4 regions of the Bacillus swezeyi genome follow, and region 3 is predicted to be linked to each of the others. Evidence: riboswitches for the same ligand, from Rfam matches in the RefSeq annotation. Region 3 holds a riboswitch; each other region holds the start of a gene.
The links. Region 3 has a riboswitch for thiamine pyrophosphate ahead of thiT (energy-coupled thiamine transporter ThiT). Riboswitches for the same ligand answer to the same signal wherever they lie in the genome.
Positions count from the first base shown of each region.

Region 1: it holds a riboswitch for thiamine pyrophosphate, as region 3 does, so the genes downstream of both, RBH91_RS01245 (nucleoside 2-deoxyribosyltransferase) here and thiT (energy-coupled thiamine transporter ThiT) in region 3, are expected to answer to the same signal.
Region 2: it holds a riboswitch for thiamine pyrophosphate, as region 3 does, so the genes downstream of both, tenA (thiaminase II) here and thiT (energy-coupled thiamine transporter ThiT) in region 3, are expected to answer to the same signal.
Region 4: it holds a riboswitch for thiamine pyrophosphate, as region 3 does, so the genes downstream of both, thiC (phosphomethylpyrimidine synthase ThiC) here and thiT (energy-coupled thiamine transporter ThiT) in region 3, are expected to answer to the same signal.

Region 1 is NZ_CP133085.1:211,366-216,073, reverse strand. Features, by position in the region: gene thiD (bifunctional hydroxymethylpyrimidine kinase/phosphomethylpyrimidine kinase) at 1-442, opposite strand, end outside; gene RBH91_RS01255 (class I SAM-dependent methyltransferase) at 456-1,214, opposite strand; gene RBH91_RS01250 (thymidylate synthase) at 1,214-2,221, opposite strand; gene RBH91_RS01245 (nucleoside 2-deoxyribosyltransferase) at 2,236-2,682, opposite strand; TPP riboswitch at 2,760-2,862, opposite strand; gene RBH91_RS01240 (helix-turn-helix transcriptional regulator) at 3,102-3,311, shown strand; partial or broken gene RBH91_RS01235 (DUF255 domain-containing protein) at 3,970-4,143, shown strand; gene RBH91_RS01230 (ABC-three component system protein) at 4,587-4,708, shown strand, end outside.
Region 2 is NZ_CP133085.1:1,420,006-1,424,713, forward strand. Features, by position in the region: gene RBH91_RS06805 (monovalent cation:proton antiporter family protein) at 1-1,536, shown strand, start outside; TPP riboswitch at 1,595-1,703, shown strand; gene tenA (thiaminase II) at 1,788-2,489, shown strand; gene tenI (thiazole tautomerase TenI) at 2,464-3,081, shown strand; gene thiO (glycine oxidase ThiO) at 3,065-4,174, shown strand; gene thiS (sulfur carrier protein ThiS) at 4,171-4,374, shown strand; gene RBH91_RS06830 (thiazole synthase) at 4,377-4,708, shown strand, end outside.
Region 3 is NZ_CP133085.1:3,452,941-3,457,648, forward strand. Features, by position in the region: gene RBH91_RS17185 (GntR family transcriptional regulator) at 727-1,830, opposite strand; TPP riboswitch at 1,992-2,092, shown strand; gene thiT (energy-coupled thiamine transporter ThiT) at 2,204-2,788, shown strand; gene RBH91_RS17195 (class D sortase) at 2,829-3,386, opposite strand; gene RBH91_RS17200 (processed acidic surface protein) at 3,492-4,487, opposite strand; gene RBH91_RS17205 (hypothetical protein) at 4,661-4,708, shown strand, end outside.
Region 4 is NZ_CP133085.1:1,091,455-1,096,162, reverse strand. Features, by position in the region: gene RBH91_RS05175 (helix-turn-helix transcriptional regulator) at 217-423, shown strand; gene RBH91_RS05170 (hypothetical protein) at 420-875, shown strand; gene thiC (phosphomethylpyrimidine synthase ThiC) at 911-2,686, opposite strand; TPP riboswitch at 2,831-2,940, opposite strand; gene aroD (type I 3-dehydroquinate dehydratase) at 3,112-3,876, opposite strand; gene RBH91_RS05155 (four-helix bundle copper-binding protein) at 4,075-4,443, shown strand.

The sequences.
Region 1 (4,708 bases), 1.3 Mb from region 3:
TTATTACTTCTGTTTCTGGAATATTTGGTGTAATAACAGTTGTTTGAGGTATTAATAATTTTTTCAAATGATTAACGGCATCCTTATGAAGCAGATGATGTCCGCTTTTAGCAACCATAACTGGGTCCATCACATACGATTGGATATGAGCCGCTTTTAATTTTTCAGCTATCAGTTCAATAATTTCTACACTTGCAAGCATACCAGTTTTTACAGCATCTGGTTTTATGTCTCCAATGACACAGTCTATTTGCTGAGATATATTATTCAGAGATACCTCCTCAAAACTTTTCACACCAAGTGTGTTTTGAGCAACAACTGATGTAATAACAGCCATTCCATATACTTGCTGTTCCTGAAAGGTTTTTAAGTCTGCATGAATTCCCGCTCCCCCGGTTGGATCTGTTCCAGCAATCGAAAGTGCTTTGTAGATATCCGTCAACTCATACTCCTCCTTAGGTAGGTTTAACTGCTTCAAAAATTATAAAAGGTGGATATTCCTTTTCACTTTTCCAATTATTAAATTTAAATTTTTGTTCGATAGCCTTTAACTGCTCTCCGTCAATTTCGTTTAACGTTGGTTCTAGTAAAGTTACACTTTCAAAACCTGCATTAGATAAAAGTTTATAGTACATTGACTTCGGCCAATGAAAGTCATTTAAAATTAAATCTGCTTGTTCAGGAACATGAAGCCACTCATTTCTTTCTTCTCCATAAGAATATTCTTTCCCCGGTATTCCGTTGCGAAAGGTTGAAAATTCTATTCCAGTTGAATCAGGGTTCGTATCGAGTATAACAAAAGAAGCGCCCGGTTTTAACACACGAAAAATTTCATCCATTATTCTTTTGATACGTTGATCACTATCTGTATTAATAAAGACGTAACAGGCCATAGCAGCATCAACTGAATGATCTGGTAAGAAGAAAAGATTATCATGTTCAATTAAATGATAGTCAACATGTGGATGCTTTCTTTTTGTCTTTGCTATATCTAACATCTTACTTGATTCATCTACTGCGATTACATTGCAATCTATTCTGTCAGCTAACCTATATGCTACCTTTCCGGGACCACAGCCAAAATCGAGCACCTTTTTAATATCCTCTTTATCAAATTTACGAAAAACATACTCAAAACCTAATGTTTGTTCTAAAACGTCGTTATAAGCATCGAATTTACCAGCAACACTGTCTTCTTTCCAAGAAGTTTTCATTAAATTTCCTCCTTTTGTTTAGTTGAGAAATAATTAAACCACTTATTTCTAACAAAAAATTGATAAATAGGAAGTAAGCCTTGAAATAGAGAATGATCCATATCTCGTTTATAAGCAATATGCTGATATATACTGAAAAGTAAAAGAATCTGTTTCCAATATTCAGGTAAGTCTAGAGTTTCAATATCCTGCTTTGACATTGAAATTTGATCTTTTCTAAGCAAAGCCTCATATTCTAAAACTGTTTCGATGAAGGGCCAATTATTCCCGGTAGGCATTTTAGGAAATTCAAAAGCCGAGATATCATTATGGGTTTTTGCTTCCTCAAGTACTGTTTTTGCCCATTCGTTGTCCGACTCGTAAATATGAATGGAACCAACATTATGGAAATATTCCCCGACTTCTAAATGAAGTTCTCTCGCCATTAATTCTTGCATAAATGTAAAAGAGAACAGATCACTAATCATCCCTCGAAATGCATCATTTGCACGCATTACGGAAGACATGTATAACTTGTCTTCTCTTATGAAAAATTGCAAACCGATTGTGCAAGAAACATCAATGTTTCCAGAAACGAAGAGTTCCGAGGCATCGAATATTTGAATAAATGCCCTTTTTGAATCAATGTCTTCTTGTGTCAAAAGATTTTTTATTCTATTCCATTGATTTAGTTTTGCGTTTCCAAATTCAAATATTTTAGGACCATACGCAGTACCTGTTAATGTTTTTTTATTCATTGAATATAAAGGCATTTTTTTATTGTAATAACTAATAAAATCTAAGTTATTACTCCCCGATAAATACCATAAAACTTCAGCAAAATTAAACACGATATTTGTTTTTCTAGAGGGTAAGTAAGTGACACGTTCTATTGGATTTTCAAGGATCAGATGATAGTTCAATTGTTCTTTGCTTTTTTGTCCACGCGGTGAATTCAAAAATTCAGGGTTGTAATAGATGTCATACAGGGTTTCCATATATGCTTCATGAAAAGTTTTCTTTCTCATTTAGATTCCACCTTTTATTTCATAAGGATACTTTTAATCTTCTCTAATAAATCATCAGTATCTTTAAAATTAATGTATTCAACATCAGCTACTACATTTAACCCTTGAATTAAGAATGCGTAATCCCTATCATTTTCTAGTAATAACACTATCTTTTTTTTCAAGGCAGAAGCCCATCCAATTTCTATATGCGTTCCAGGAGAAGCCGGTGAGCCAGGAAAAGCTACAAAAAGGTCGCAAGTGCTTATTTCATCAAAATCAATTTTAGTGCACTGTTGGGGTGTCATGAAATCTTTCCCCCATCCTTCTCGCTTGTGAGCATTATGAACTAACCATCCTTCATTTTCAAAAAAAGAAATTAATGACTCCAACTTTCCCCTTTCATGTAAACTCATCAATCCAGTATTCTCATCTACTAAACTTTTAAAAGGCCCTGCTAAAAAAACTTTTTTAGTTGTCACTTTAATATCATCCTTTCAAAATAAATAAAGCCACTTTCATATGGAAAGTGGCTTAAATATAGATAAGATAAAAAATCTCTCTAATTTTTTCACTTCCCTACGCTGGTGTTAACCAAATCAGGTTCAAAGGGTCAGGACTTATGTCTCTTCTCAGCTTCTAAAGCTCCCCTAGTGGATAAAATATAAATATTTACTTTAATCCTAAACTATTCCATGTCATTAGTCAAACAATGATAGGATTAAAAAGGAAGCAGCTAATTATTATTTAAAAGTGGATTCCATCAAACAACTGAGATAACAGTTTGCCTTCCCATTTCCTTTTCCAAATATGCCAAATAAGTTTGACATAATGAAAACAATCATTTACGACAAATATGTAAAATATCTTTTCCATAAAGGAGTTTTTATGGAAAAAGGTTATAAAACATGCTAGAAAGGAAAAAGGTTTTTCTCAAGAGCAATTGGCCAAAGCGTGCGGCGTTTCCCGTCAAACCATTAATGCTATTGAAAATAATAAGTATGATCCGAGTTTATCTCTTGCTTTTCAATTGGCATATTGTTTAGGGGTAACAGTTGACCAATTATTTTTATTCGAATCAGAAAGGGATGTCAGAAATGAGAAAAATTGAAGTGTTTAGTTTGCTATTTCTAATCATTATTACCTTATACTTCGAGGGAACTTTACTGAGCTATATTAAACAACATCGGACGTTACTGAAGGGATTTTATTGATTAATTTGCTATTAGCATGGGGTCAATTCTTTATATGGAGAACGAAAAATAAAGTAAAGAAGGATGAAATGGGTAAATAAATACTAAAAAAAGTGCTCCAATGAGTTACAACATCGTTTTTATCACTTTATTTACTCTTTGGATCATCGATTTCTTTTTCATTAATAACGGAAAGAACTATATATTATTTGTCGCTTTTTGCATTGCATATATAACTTATCCCTAATCCAATTTGTTTTGGTAAAAAACATATATAAGAGGATAACAAGAGTTAGCCTACTCAATGATTTTTATCTTTCTGTTTAAATTATAGAACATACCTGCATCATTTGGTATGTTCTTTCTTATGCTGTGAATCCAGGCGCATCTCCATTCAAACTTCCCTTTCTCAGGAATAGGTACGCAGAGTAACGTTAGCAGTTCTGCTGACTCAAGCCGGCTTGTTGTGTTTGCATTGACAATTATCCATCCATTCCAAAACCTGCTCATTTTTTGAATTTATATATGATTACTGTGGTAATCTAAGGATAGTCAATAAGGAAAGAAGGTGATCCCATGCCCACTAACAATAAACCCAATAGATTAATCGCTGAGAAGTCTCCGTATTTACTCCAACATGCTCACAATCCTGTGGATTGGTATCCGTGGGGAGAAGAAGCCTTCGAAAAAGCAAAACGCGAAAACAAGCCGGTTCTCGTCAGCATCGGCTATTCGACTTGCCATTGGTGTCAATAAGAAACTAAGATAGAAATATTATCTTAATCATAAACATAAATCTACATGTGATCGGGCATAGTTAATATACATGAAGGAATTGAAAGAAATAACAATAACTTCAGATTGTTCCCAAAGTTTACTGAAAACCCTTGATTTTTGATGTTGAACCTTTTAAATATTTGATATTTTGGGGTTGAACAGATTTTTTCCACCAAAAAGTGCTATAATAGGGGATGATTAGTACCACAACAACTTTTTTGAAGGGGGACATTTAGCTTATATGCAAACATTTAACTTTATTTCAGGAGTGTGTTCAATATTATCTTTCATAATAAGCATCTTTGTTGCTGGGAAAGTTATAAAGATAACCAAAAATTTAAATATCAATTCAAATAGCGCCAGAAAACAACTAGTTATTGGAAAAGGGAACAAAACAGCTGGGAATGATATGAAAAATGTTTGAGAGAATACTGCAAATAATAGCTGGAAACAATAATAAATCTGCAGGTAGGGATATAAAAGAGACAACTCATATCTATAATTTTAATCCTCATCCTATCAGGTTCTATGAACAAGA
Region 2 (4,708 bases), 2.0 Mb from region 3:
GCTGCCATCATATTTATCGGAATTTTTATTTTGTCGCTCGGGCTATCATACAGCTTCGTGCTGGCCGGCTTTATCGACAACGCCTTTTTAATGACGCTGATTATTTCCACCATTTCCCTCGGCGTGGTCGTTCCGACTTTGAAGGAAGAGCGGCTCATGAAGACAAATATCGGCCAGGTTATTTTGCTTGTAGCGGTGATTGCCGATCTTGCGACGATGATTCTGCTGGCGGTGTTCGCATCAATCTATGGTGATGAAAACAGCAATATGTGGCTGTTGATCATATTATTTGCCGCAGGCGTCGTTCTGTATCTTTTCGGGAGAATCTTTAAAAAGCGGTCTTTTGTCGAAGTGATGTCAAAAGGGACGATTCAAATCGGCACAAGGGCGATTTTTACTTTGATCATTGTACTGGTCGCACTCTCGGAGTCGCTCGGCGCGGAAAACATTCTCGGCGCATTTTTAGCCGGGGTGCTCGTATCGCTTCTTTCTCCGAACAAAGAGCTTGTTCAGCAGCTTGATTCGTTCGGCTATGGATTTTTGATCCCGATCTTTTTTGTCATGACGGGGGTCAAATTGGATATTTGGTCGCTTTTTGAGAATCCGAAAATTTTAATCATGATTCCGCTGCTGTTTGTTGCGTTATTAATAAGCAAGGTTCTTCCCGCATTGCTTTTGAAAAAATGGTATGACACAAAAACGGTCCTGGCTTCAGGTTTTCTCCTGACATCGACGCTGTCCCTTGTCATTGCTGCGACAACGATCGGTGAACGCATTGGCGTTATCGATGCGCAAATGTCTGGAGCGCTGATTTTGGTGGCTGTGATCACATGTATCATTACACCGATCGGCTTTAAAAAATTGATGCCGAAAGCGGAAAGCGAAACAGAGAAAAAGACGATCAGCTTTATCGGCGCCAATCAAATGACGCTGCCGGTCACGCTTGAGCTCTCTTCTGAAGAATATCATGTCAGAATTCTGCATGTGCATCAGGAAAAGAAAGAAGAAAAGCTGGCTGATTCCGTTTTTGATGTGGAAATGCTGCCGGATTATGAATATAGCACACTTCAATCGTTTAACGTTTTTGAAACGGATATTCTTGTCGTGGCGACAGGAAATGAAGAGCGAAACACCGGGATTGCCCTTTTTGCAAAGGAGCAAAAGGTCGACAGAATTATCGCCAGCGCAGATTCGCCTAAAGCCGAAGCTGAATTAAAAGAAAACGGAATCGATACAATCTCCATTCTGCTGTCAACGAAAACATTGCTTCGCGCACTTATTGAGGCGCCTGGCGTCATGAAATTGCTGACCAACCAGGATGCATCATTGTACCAGATCAACATGAACAACGAACGGTTTGACGGTGTGCTGTTAAGGGAGTTTCCTTTTACCGGGGATGTCATTTTTGTACGGATTTTCCGAGGCATCGACAGCCTTGTGCCTCATGGAGATACAAGGCTGCAAATGGGTGACAGGCTGATCGCCACCGGTTCGCGCGGATATATCACAGAACTGAAAAAAACGCTTGAAGACTGATGCTTGACCATTTTCTATTTCGTGTTAAGATAAAAGTATAACTGAATGAAAAAGAAATGTTTTCCACTAGGGGAGTCCTTGATAAGGGCTGAGATAAAAGTGTGACTTTTAGACCCTCATAACCTGAACAGGTTCATACCTGCGTAGGGAAGTGGCAAGGTATTTGATTATGTATATATGCAAATTCCAAACCACTTTTCCTGCGGGGAAAGTGGTTTTTTCATTTTCAGAATTAAAGGAGGAGCCTCGATATGAAATTTTCAGAAGAATGCCGAAAAAGCGCTGCAGAATGGTGGGAAGGCAGTTTTGTCCATCCATTTATTAAAGGAATCGGTGACGGCTCTTTGCCTGTTGACTGTTTTAAATACTATGTTCTGCAGGATTCCTACTACTTGACCCATTTTGCCAAGGTTCAATCCTTTGCTGCGGCATATGCAGATGATCTGTATACGACAAGCCGGATGGCAGAACATGCAAAGGGCACTTATGAAGCAGAGCTGTCTCTCCATAGGAAGTTCACGGATTTATTGGGGATTACAGAAGAAGAAATTGAAGCGTTTCAGCCGTCGCCTACGGCTTATGCCTATACTTCCCACATGTACCGTTCCGTGATGAGCGGCAATTTTGCAGAAATTCTCGCTGCTTTGCTTCCTTGCTATTGGCTTTATTATGAAGTCGGAGAAACTTTGCAAACATGCATACCTGAGAACGGGGTTTATCAAGAATGGATTGCCACATACGGTGGAGACTGGTTTAAAGAGCTTGTGACTGAACAGATTGATCGTTTTGATGAGCTGGCTGAAAAAAGCACTGCTGAAACCCGCGCGAAAATGAAGAAAAACTTCGTGATCTCAAGCTATTATGAGTATCAATTTTGGAATATGGCCCACCGGCAGGAAGGCTGGTCAAAAAGCGGGGTGGAACAGCTTGCGCATTCACGTGATCACCAATGACAGGCACTCTCAGGAAGAGCTTGCTGCGAAAATCATTTCAATCAAGGATATAGTCGATTTTATCCATATCAGAGAACGGTCAAAAAACGTCAGCGACATATCAGATTTAATCAGCCGCCTGCTCATCGGCGGGGTCGATAAACGGAAGCTTATCATCAATGACAGGGTGGATATCGCTTTGTTTTACAATATACACCGCGTTCAGCTGCCTTCTCACAGCTTTTCTGTCAAGTGTGTGAGAAGTCGTTTTCCTCACTTGAAAATTGGCAAATCCGTGCACTCCGTTCAAGAAGCGGTTCAGGCTGAAAAAGAAGGTGCAGATTACGTGTTGTTTGGCCATATTTTTGAAACGGACAGCAAAAAAGGCCGGACAGGAAGAGGGATCGGCTGCCTGGCTGATGTTAAAGCGGCTGTCCATATTCCAGTCATTGCGATCGGGGGAATCACCGAAAAGCGGCTGCCTGAGGTGCAGACGGCAAACCCTGACGGCATCGCCGTCATGTCAGGGATCATTTCAAGCGACCATCCGGCTGAAGCAGCGGCGCGGTTTGCCTGTTACGTAAAGGGAGATTCATATGAAAAAGCGTTATGAGACCGTTGTGGTCGGAGGAGGCATCATTGGCGCTTCGATTGCTTACCATCTTGCAAAGGCAGGAATCAAAACGGCTGTTTTTGAAAGCGGAGAAATCGGACAAAAAGCGACCAGGGCGGCAGCGGGCATGCTCGGCGCCCATGCCGAATGCGATAAACCCGGAACATTTTTTGAATTTGCCAGAGCCAGCCAAAAGGCATATCAGCGGCTGGAAGCTGAATTAAAACAGATAAGCGGCATTGACATCAGAAGACGCGACGGCGGAATTTTAAAGCTCGCTTTTTCTGAAAGCGACCGGGAGCGCCTCATGCAGATGGCTGTATTGGATTCTGCGGAATGGCTGACGCCCGGAGAGGTATATGAGAAAGAGCCTTATGCGGCAAAAGGGATACTCGGCGCAAACTTCATCCAAGATGATGTTCAAGTCGAACCCGTTTCTGTTTGCAGGGCGTTTGCCAAGGGAGCCAAACTGTCGGGCGCCGATATTTTTGAATACACTCCTGTCACTTCGATCGAAACCGGGCCAGGCGCAGTCACGGTCAAAACGGCTTCAGGAGAGGTGGAAGCCGAGCACGCGGTGATTGCAAGCGGTGTATGGAGCGGCGTTTTCTTCAAACAGCTCGGCTTAAATAAAAGATTTTATCCTGTAAAAGGCGAGTGCCTGTCTGTTTGGAATGAGGGCATTCCTTTAACCCGGACGCTGTATCATGATCATTGCTATATTGTTCCCCGCCATAGCGGGAAGCTTGTTGTCGGGGCAACGATGAAGCCGGGAGACTGGAATGAGCAGCCTGAGCTCGGCGGAATCGAGGCCGTCATCAAAAAGGCGAAAACGATGCTGCCAGAGATCGAAAAAATGAAAATTGATCAATGCTGGGCCGGATTGAGGCCGGAAACCGAAGACGGCAATCCGTATATCGGCAGGCATCCTGAAAACGGCCGGATTTTGTTTGCGGCCGGCCACTTCAGAAACGGCATTCTTCTGGCGCCTGCAACCGGCGCGATGATCACCGACATGATTCTGGGCCGCCCCGTTAAAAAAACGTGGGAAGAGGCGTTTCAAGCGGAGCGAAAGGAGGCTGTTAACAGGTGAACATTCAGCTCAACGGAAAGAAAATAGAATGGAACGATGACGGTGGAACGATTTATGATTTGCTCGCATCCTACAAGCTGGAAAACCGGGTTGTCGTCGTCGAAAGAAACAGACAGATTATTGGAAAAGATCAATATCAAACAGTCGAATTGGAAGAAAATGATGTGATCGAAATCGTTCATTTTGTCGGAGGGGGATAAACATGTTTAAAATCGCTGATCAACAATTTTCATCAAGACTTTTGCTTGGTACAGGAAAATATCCGTCATTTAAGATCCAAAAGGAAGCCGTCCGTGTATCGGAGTCAGACATTTTGACCTTTGCCGTCAGACGGATGAATATTTTTGAAGAGTCACAGCCTAACTTTTTGGAACAGCTTGATTTAAGCCGCTATACGCTGCTGCCGAATACGGCTGGCGCAAAAACCGCTGAAGAAGCGGTGCGTATTGCCAGGCTTGCGAAAGCGTCCGGCCTTTGCGACATGATTAAAGTAGAAGTCATCGGCTGTGACCGTTCGCTTCTGCCTGACCCTGT
Region 3 (4,708 bases):
AACATTCTAGTAAAGTGAATGTCAACAACTTTTTTCAATCTTATTTTAAATGCTGTTTTATAAAGCCGTCTTTTTAGGGACGGATATTAATATAACATCTATTTTTATTTTGCACAATAGTTTTTTTGAAAAAATAATAATCCAGATAAACGAAATCGCAAAATCTGACTTCACCGGGTCCTTGTATCAAACTTTTAACTTTCCACAACTCTGGCCGAATGCCGTTTATGCAGCCTGATGGGAAAGTTTTATCAACAGAGTCTCAATCCACTTTTCCGCTTCCTTCTATTGGATAGGCTTTTCGGACTTCTGTTTTGCAGAGTGCAACATCAGAGAGCTGAATGGAACAGCAGTCTTCCTGCAAGCTCCGCTTTGAGGAATCAAAACAGCAAAGCGCTGACGATATTGATCATGAGTTTCCTCTCATCGCCTCTTTTAAAGAGGTATGACCAAATGGCACATTGTTCAAGGAACGCCGTCTTCGTATAAAACAATAGAGAAAACAGCTGCTCCGCGCATGATGTTTTCGGTTGATTCTGGGGGTGAAGCTCTAATGAATGCAGCACTGTATGCGATCAGCACATCGTCCATTTTTTAAAACCTTTAGGTGTGCGATGAAAAAGATCACCATCATGACCATGGTGAATATCAATGACAGTGATCCCATTTTTCTTTTACACACCTGTACCCTTAAACGTGTTGCGTCCCCAAAAAATCACATATCGTTCAACTATTTTTTAACTTGGCTGTCGATTGTCTGACAATCAGTTCAGGTTTGTAAACAGTGGAATGCTCAAGCTGGTCTGCATTCCGGCCCTCTACTTTGGCGATCATCCATTTGGCCGCTTCGATTCCCAATTGCATTTTCGGATGGGTGACTGATGTCAGCTTCACTTCAGAGGCCTGGCTTAAATGTGAATCATCGTACCCGACAATCGATATGTCTTCAGGTACTTTCAAGCCAAATTCCCTTACCACATCAAGTACCATAAGAGCAACTTCGTCATTGTAGCAGAAAATCGCTGTCGGCCGTTCGGAAGAAGACAGCCGCTTTCTTACTTCGGATACCGTCTTTTCTTTTTTGTTTTCTGTCGTGTATGTAACGACCATCTCAGGATAAAATGACAAGCCGTTTTCTCTAAAGGCGCGGATAAAACCTTTCATTCTGTTGACACCCTGCATGTCATCCTGTTTAAAAAACCCAAAAACTCTTTCATGGCCGAGCTTGATTAAATGCTCAGTGGCGATAAAGCCGCCATGCTCATCATCCAAAATGAAATGCGGCGGATTTAATTCCTGATAAAACTGATTAATCATCAAATATGGAATATGGTGCTGTTCGAGCGTCAAATAATAGTTTAAGTTCGGATTAAAGCTTCCGGTTTTCGTCGGCTCTACAATCAGTCCGTCAATTTTTTTATCAAGCATATTCACGAGGCACTGTTTTTCTTTTTCAATATCATTATTTGTACTTGCCACGATCAGCGTATATCCTTCGCTCGACAGCGAAGATTCAATTCCCCTTATAATAGAAGGAAAGATGTAGTCGGACAGATATGTCGTGATGACTCCGATCATTTTATTTCTTTCCCTTCCTTTTTCCGAAAGCTGAAGACGGTGCGAACAATACGTCCCTGACCCCTGCTCTCTGTAAAGAAGGCCTTCATGGACCAGGTCGCCGATGGCCTGCCGAATCGTATGCCTGCTGACATCGAATATTTTCATCAATTCATTTTCAGAATGAATTTTTTCTCCAGGCTTAACCTTTCCCTCGTATATCCATGACTTAATTTGATTTTTGACCATGCTGTATTTTGTATGCTCACTCATCAGATCAACCCTTTACTGCATCTTGTACGTACGAATAAGTTCTATTATAAAGGAAAAGCCGATAGCATTGCTACATATTGGAGAAATTAAGCAATTTTTTTTGAAAATGAAGCTTGTCGTCCGTTTCGTTTTTTAGTATAGTAGAATATAACTAAATAACCGATGACCACAAGGGGAGCCTTCAGGCTGAGAGTGAACGAACCGTTCTGACCCTTTGAACCTGTTAGTTAACGCTGGCGTAGGGATGTGGCAAAGTCATTCTAACTTGCATCCAAAGCAGTGCGTGGAAAACTTTCCTACTCCTTCCCCGCATTGCTTTTTTTATTGGGAAAGAAGTCCAGTATCCCTTTGTTCATCAAAAGTGAGGGTAATCATGAATCAATCAAAACAACTTGTACGTCTTATTGAAATTGCGATCATGACCGGAATTGCCATCATATTGGATATGGTGTCCGGAATGTTCTTAAAAATGCCCCAAGGCGGTTCAATTGCCGTCATGATGATTCCGATTTTTTTGATCTCCTTTAGATGGGGGTTGAAGGCGGGGCTGACAACTGGATTTTTAGCCGGATTGCTCCAGTTTGTAAGCGGGGGGCTTTACATTGCTCATCCCCTGCAGTTTCTCCTTGATTATTTTATCGCGCCCACGGCCGCTGGAATCGGCGGGGCATTTGCCGTTCCGATCCGTAAAGCGTCCAGCGAGAAAAAAAAGGGCAAACTTGCTTCATATGTTACACTTGCCGTTTTTATTGGAAGCGGGCTGAAGTTTCTCTCCCATCTGATCAGCGGCGCCGTCTTCTTCGGACACTATGCGCCTCAAGGCACACCTGTCTGGATTTATTCATTAGTATACAATGGAACATACATGCTTCCATCTTTCATCATTTGCACAATCGTACTGTGCCTGCTGCTGCTCACGGCTCCAAGGCTCTTGGGCAGGCAGATGGAAATGAGATAAATATAAAAAACAGCGGATTGACATGGGCTTCCGCTGTTTTTTATCCTTTTATTAAATCTGCCACCAATACATACCGCTCCGGTGCAGCCCCAATGAAATCAAAGGGATAGCAGGTCGATACGGTCAACGTCGCTCTCGGCTTCGGGACAATAACCGTCCGGTCATCCGCATCTACGATTCGAACCTTTTTCACTTTGTATGTAAAAGTTCCATAGACAGCTTCAACAATTAACCGATCCCCTTTGCCCACTTCTCCGAGCTTTCTAAAAACCGTATCGCGGTGGCCTGATAAAACCGAATTGTCCTCTTCCCCAGGTAAAACAGAGCCGGCGAAATGGCCCACACCTTTTTGCAATTCATCTTCATCTGTCCCATGATAAATCGGAAGCCTTGCATTGATTTTCGGAATCACGAGATCGCCGATTTTTTCACCGGTTTCAAAAGTTTGATCTATTGCGATCTTTTCTTTTTTCGCCGTTTGAACGGGCGGTTTTTCAGTTGTTTTCTCTTCTTTCACCTGCTGAAATGAAAAAAGGGCGTAGCCATGTAAAAGCTTAAACACATTCGTTGTTATAAAATATAATCCAGCAGCTACCATAACAATGGCGAAAAGCCAAATGACCTTTTTTCGCAATGTCTTAATCTCGTTTCACTCCTTACAAAAAACGCCCATTCTAAACAAGATGAGAATGGGAAGTTACATTTAAGCCGCTTTGCGAAGCCTTCTGATCAAGAAAAATCCGCCTAGCATCAGAACAACACCAAGAAGTGACCATTCCGCATAGTGTCCGGCCGTTTTTGGCAGCTTTGCACCTTTAACCGTCTTTTTCACGTGAGATGTTTTTGTTTCATGTTTGACAGCAGTTTTAGTTTGCTTCACTTTTGCCCCTGTATCATGTATTAAATCCGATCCAATCATTTCAGGTGTCAGCAAAACATCCAAAATGAAATGGCCTTGCAAGTCATAAACTTCCACAAGGAGGCTTGCTCCCTTCAGATCGTCCGCACTGACCAGCGTCGTCAAAGTCACCGCTTTTTTCTTTCCGTCTTTGACGAGGTAATATTTTGTCTTCACTTCAAGCGTCTTCTGAACGTCATTCAAAACTGAAAGCATTTCAGCGATGTCTTGAGCCGACAGCTCTGACACCGACTCGAAAGCAGCGACCGCTTCAAGCCGCTCTCCAAGCGCCATCAGATCATTTTCAAAGTTTGGATTTTTGTCCCGCACATTGCGGAGGTGATCGACGAGCTTCTCCCACTCTAGGTCATCCACACCCAGTTCTTGAAATAAATTTCCGATCTCCAGATCGTCTTCTTCATATGTCACCATAAATAGAGCATCGTCCAATTCATACTCAAACACAAATACGTCGAGAATGTTTTGACCGCTTTCCATATAGCCATTTTCAACGAAAAGATCAACCGCTTCTTTTTCACTTAATCCGTATTCTTTTAAATATGATGCCAAAAGCTTTTCGGTCAGCCTTTCTCCCAAAAAGTCTCTTAACTCTTCTACTGAATCAAAATCTCTCAAACTTTCATCATATGTATCTTGTAAATAGGCTTCCATTTCTTTTTCTGTTATTCCTATTTCTTCAAGATACTCATTAAGCTCAGCCTGTTTCGGTGCGGCAAAAGCTTCTGCTGCAGGTGCTAAAAACAGGACGCAGACCAGCAGCGACACCAGCCTCTTTTTCATTGGATATCACCCCTAAATTTATCTTTCCTTTTGATTATAATGGAATTTTTTAAAAAAACATGTATTGTAATAGAAGTTTTTTTCATCTATAATATTCTGTCCTTTTGGCACTTTAAAAAGAGGCATAATGTTTGCTTCTATTGAATGTAATATAGTAAAGCGAGTTGGGAGGTATGAAAGTGAATCCTTATTATATGATGCTCTTATGTTATATCCTATCC
Region 4 (4,708 bases), 2.2 Mb from region 3:
AACCATAAAGTCCTTTTTCAAACAATGATAGACAGTCCTATTTTACCTGTTCCATTTTTGTTAATTTTATGTATAAATTTAAGTATTGCGGTTGTGAATCTTCCATTTCTAGATCAAAAGATGTTGAATGCAATGTAAAATCGAGTTAACATTATGTCTAGTACAATTAACAATATGTCAAATATACTATATAAAAAAAGGATTGCGGGTGGTAAGATGAACAACAGGGTAAGAGAGCTGAGAGCAAGATATGGCTATTCACAAGAAGCTCTTGCAAAAGCTGTCGGAGTTACGAGACAGACAGTTGCGGCCATTGAAAAAGGCAATTACATACCGTCGCTCCTTTTAGCATTGAAAATTTGCGGGGAGTTTCGATTAAATATGGAAGAAGTTTTTTGGTTAGAAGGGGGGAAAAATGAATGAATATGAAAACGAGGACTTTTTTTCACATTCTTCTTTTCGGACTTGCGTGCTGGACTTTTATTACGTTTTTCCAAACATCTGAACAGATTGCAAGAAGCCTGAAAACGAGCAATTCTGAACTGCATTTTGTTTTTAACCTTATTCCCATTCTTCTATTTGTTTCGGTTCTGGCGGTTTACTCTTTTTTAGAGAAGAAAGGCTCTCGCAAACGAAGCCTTATTCTCATTCCTGATGAATTTAAAGAACAGGATGAAAGGGAGCAGATGATGACCGCCAAAGCGTGCAGAACCTCTTACATCGTTCTGTATTTTGCAATGCCTGTCGCAGCGCTCCTCATGATCTTTTATCCGTTTTTCCAAGTCGATATCCCGTACTTTCCGATTATCGTCATCTTTGTGTTAATTGTCATTCAACACTTGTCATATATGTTTTCATTTCAAAAGAACAGATAAGCAGATGAAGGCCCCCGCTTCATCTGCTTTTTTTGTCAGCTGTATATGCGGCTGCCCGCTTTTTTAAATTCCTTCGCCTTTTCTTCCATGCCTTTTTCAATAGCCTTTTCTTCATCAAGATTATTTTCATTTGCATAATCGCGAATATCTTGAGAAATCCTCATGCTGCAAAATTTCGGACCGCACATTGAGCAAAAGTGAGCGGTCTTCGCGCCTTCGGCCGGCAAGGTCTCATCGTGAAATGCAAGCGCCCTTTCCGGATCCAGCGAGAGGTTGAACTGGTCCCGCCAGCGGAATTCAAAGCGTGCTTTCGAAAGCGCATCATCGCGAATTTGCGCGCCGGGATGCCCTTTAGCGAGATCAGCCGCATGAGCCGCAATTTTGTATGTAATGACCCCTTCGCGGACATCATCTTTATTCGGAAGCCCCAAATGTTCTTTCGGCGTGACATAACAAAGCATTGCAGTTCCATACCAGCCGATCATCGCCGCTCCAATCGCTGATGTAATATGGTCATAGCCCGGGGCAATATCGGTCGTCAGCGGGCCGAGTGTATAAAACGGGGCCTCCTTGCAAATCTCCATTTGCTTATCGACATTCTCTTTAATTTTATGCATCGGCACATGCCCCGGTCCTTCGATCATCACCTGCACATCATGTTTCCAGGCAATTTCCGTCAGCTCGCCGAGCGTTTCCAATTCGGCAAACTGGGCTTCATCATTCGCATCAGCAATCGAACCGGGACGAAGTCCGTCACCCAATGAAAATGCGATATCATAAGCTTTCATAATTTCGCAAATTTCTTCAAAATGCGTGTAAAGGAAACTTTCTTCATGATGCGCCAGACACCATTGCGCCATAATCGCTCCGCCGCGGGAGACGATGCCCGTGACACGCTTTGCCGTGAGCGGCACATAGCGCAGGAGTACACCGGCATGAATCGTAAAATAATCCACACCCTGCTCTGCCTGTTCAATCAATGTATCGCGGTAAACTTCCCAAGTCAGATCTTCCGCGACACCGTTTACTTTCTCAAGCGCCTGATAAATCGGCACGGTTCCTACAGGCACTGGACAGTTGCGGATGATCCATTCCCTTGTTGTGTGAATATCCTTCCCAGTGGACAGATCCATCATCGTATCGGCGCCCCAGCGGATCGCCCATGTCATTTTCTCCACTTCTTCTTCAATTGAGGAGGTGACGGCTGAATTCCCTATATTGGCATTAATTTTCACGTGGAAGTTCCGGCCGATAATCATCGGCTCGCTTTCCGGATGATTGATGTTTGACGGAATGATCGCCCGGCCGCTCGCTACTTCATCACGGACAAATTCAGGAGATACATGCTCGCGAATCGCGATAAACTCCATTTCAGGAGTGATGATCCCCTTTCTTGCGTAATGTAGCTGAGTGACATTTTGTCCTTTTTTCGCGCGCAGCGGTTTTCTTTTCAGCCCCGGGTAGCTGTGATTCGTCTGCTTCACATTTTTATAGCCGTTATCCTCAGGCTTTATGTCTCTGCCCTCGTATTCCTCGGTATCGCCGCGCTCTTTGATCCAGGCCGACCGCAAAGGCTTCAGCCCCTTTAAAATGTCAACCTCCGCCTTTGCGTCTGTGTAAGCACCGCTCGTGTCGTATATACGAACAGGCTGATTTTCTTCTTCGCCGAATGAACCTGTCGTTGGGCTCAGGGCAATTTCTCTCATCGGGACTTGAATGTCAGGACGCGATCCTTCGACATACACCTTTCGGCTCCCTGTAAAGCTTGACATAATCGAGATGTTTTTTTGCTGTACTGACTCATGTTTCATGTTTTAAAATCCTTCCCCTCTATAAATTGGTCAAGACTAAACCTGAGAACTGTACCAGCACAAAAAAACCAGGCACATTTTCATGAACCTGGTTTAAAGTCAGTAAAAAATCACCATTATTGCACGGCAATTCGCAATAATCAGCATAAATCACTTTTACTTCCCCACGCTGGTACGAACCAGATCAGGTCCAAAGGGTTAAGAAACGCATTCGTTCCTCTCTCAGCCCATGCAGGGCACCCCTAGTAATGCTATTTAATTCGTCACTATGGTAACACAATGAACACATGATGAAAAGTTAAAATGTAATCATTCCTGCTTTTTAGGAATGATTGACTACAAAAACGTATGAAAGCTGCTTTTAATTAAAAAGGGATATGTCAGCAAAAGTGAATACCATTATGGAGAAAGATCCGTTAACAGGATTATAAATGATCGTGCAGAACACCAATCATTCTCTTGAGCTCACCAGCTGCGATCTGTCCCGGAGCCGAGGCTTTCTTTGCGGCGCCGAAAGTCATGGCCGAACCAAACACCTCGCCTGCCAAACGGCTGACTACACCCTTCCCGGCCATGGACATCGTAATAATCGGCCGCTTTGCATACTGCTCATGCATCGTATACGTCGCTTCAAGCAGCCTTAGCACATCAGCCGGCGTTTCAGGCATAACTGCAATTTTCGGCAAATCTGCACCCAATTCCTGCGCTTTCTTCAAGCGGGAAATCATTTCTTCTGTGGCCGGCGTCTTCTCAAAATCATGATTGGAAATAATGACTGCCACTTCATTCGCATGTGCGGCTTCCGTCGCTGCTTTCACAGCCCGTTCATCATGAAACAGCTCGATATCGATGAGATCGGCAAGCCCTGTTTTGATAACCGTTTCATTTAAAGAAAAATAATATTCCGGGCTGACATCTTTTTCTCCGCCTTCCCTCGCACTGCGAAAGGTAAAGATCAGCGGAGTTTCTTTCAAAAGGCCGCGGATTTCCGACAAAGCCTCAGTTACCTTCTCGATGTCTTCAACACCTTCATAAAAATCTGCCCGCCATTCGGCGACATCCGCATCAAACGTCTGCAGAAAAGCCGCTTCTTCTTTCAATTGTCCGAGTGTTTCTCCGACAAGGGGCACACAAATTTTCGGGGCGCCTTCTCCAAACGTCATTCCTCTGACCTTCACCAGTTTCTCCACTTGTTTCAGCTCCTGTTCTTTCTATATCCGTGAAATCTCAATGACTTAACGGTAACCAATATTCATCATAAGCGCAAGCAAAAATCTTAGGCTATGCCGCAGATATGAAACAAAAATAGATGAACACCCAGAGCATAGGCAAGTGCACAAGAATAGGATGAAGTTGGAATGATCATATAGAACGAAGGAGGAAATATAATGGATGACCATACCGTTCCCTATCATGCGGATTTAAGGAACGTCCAGCACCAACGTGTTTTAAAAATGCTTCAGCATTGTGAAGCTGTTTGTGAGTTAACTGAGTATTACGTTCTCACAAGGGAAGATCCGAGACATAGAAAAGACCAATTAAGAATGCTTAGAGATTGTGCCGATATATGTACGCTGACCGCCAAATATATCGCAAGGTACAGCCGCTTTGCAAAATCGCTTGCCTTGCTGTGCGCAAAAATTTGTGAAATCTGCGGAAATCACTGTTCACAACAGCCCGATCAGCAATCGCAAACATGCAGTCAGACTTGCCTGCAATGCGCCCAGGAATGCCGTTCCTTTGCAATGCCGTCATGATATGCTGAGAAAATGAACTTACGGATTGTACGAAAAACGTTTCTTACTGATCGTGAGAAACGTTTTTTCATCACTCCCGAAAGAAGAACAGATTTTGAGTCGTGCCGAAGCGATTTCGAGATCAGCCGTTAAGGGCTATGAATGGTATACGATTTATATTAAAGTTTCTATTTTATATCATTCTGGATAGCGCAAGTAAAAAAAGACGGCCATGTTTCGCCACCTTAGAATCGGTCCTGTTCTATGATCCAATCATAATGCGTTT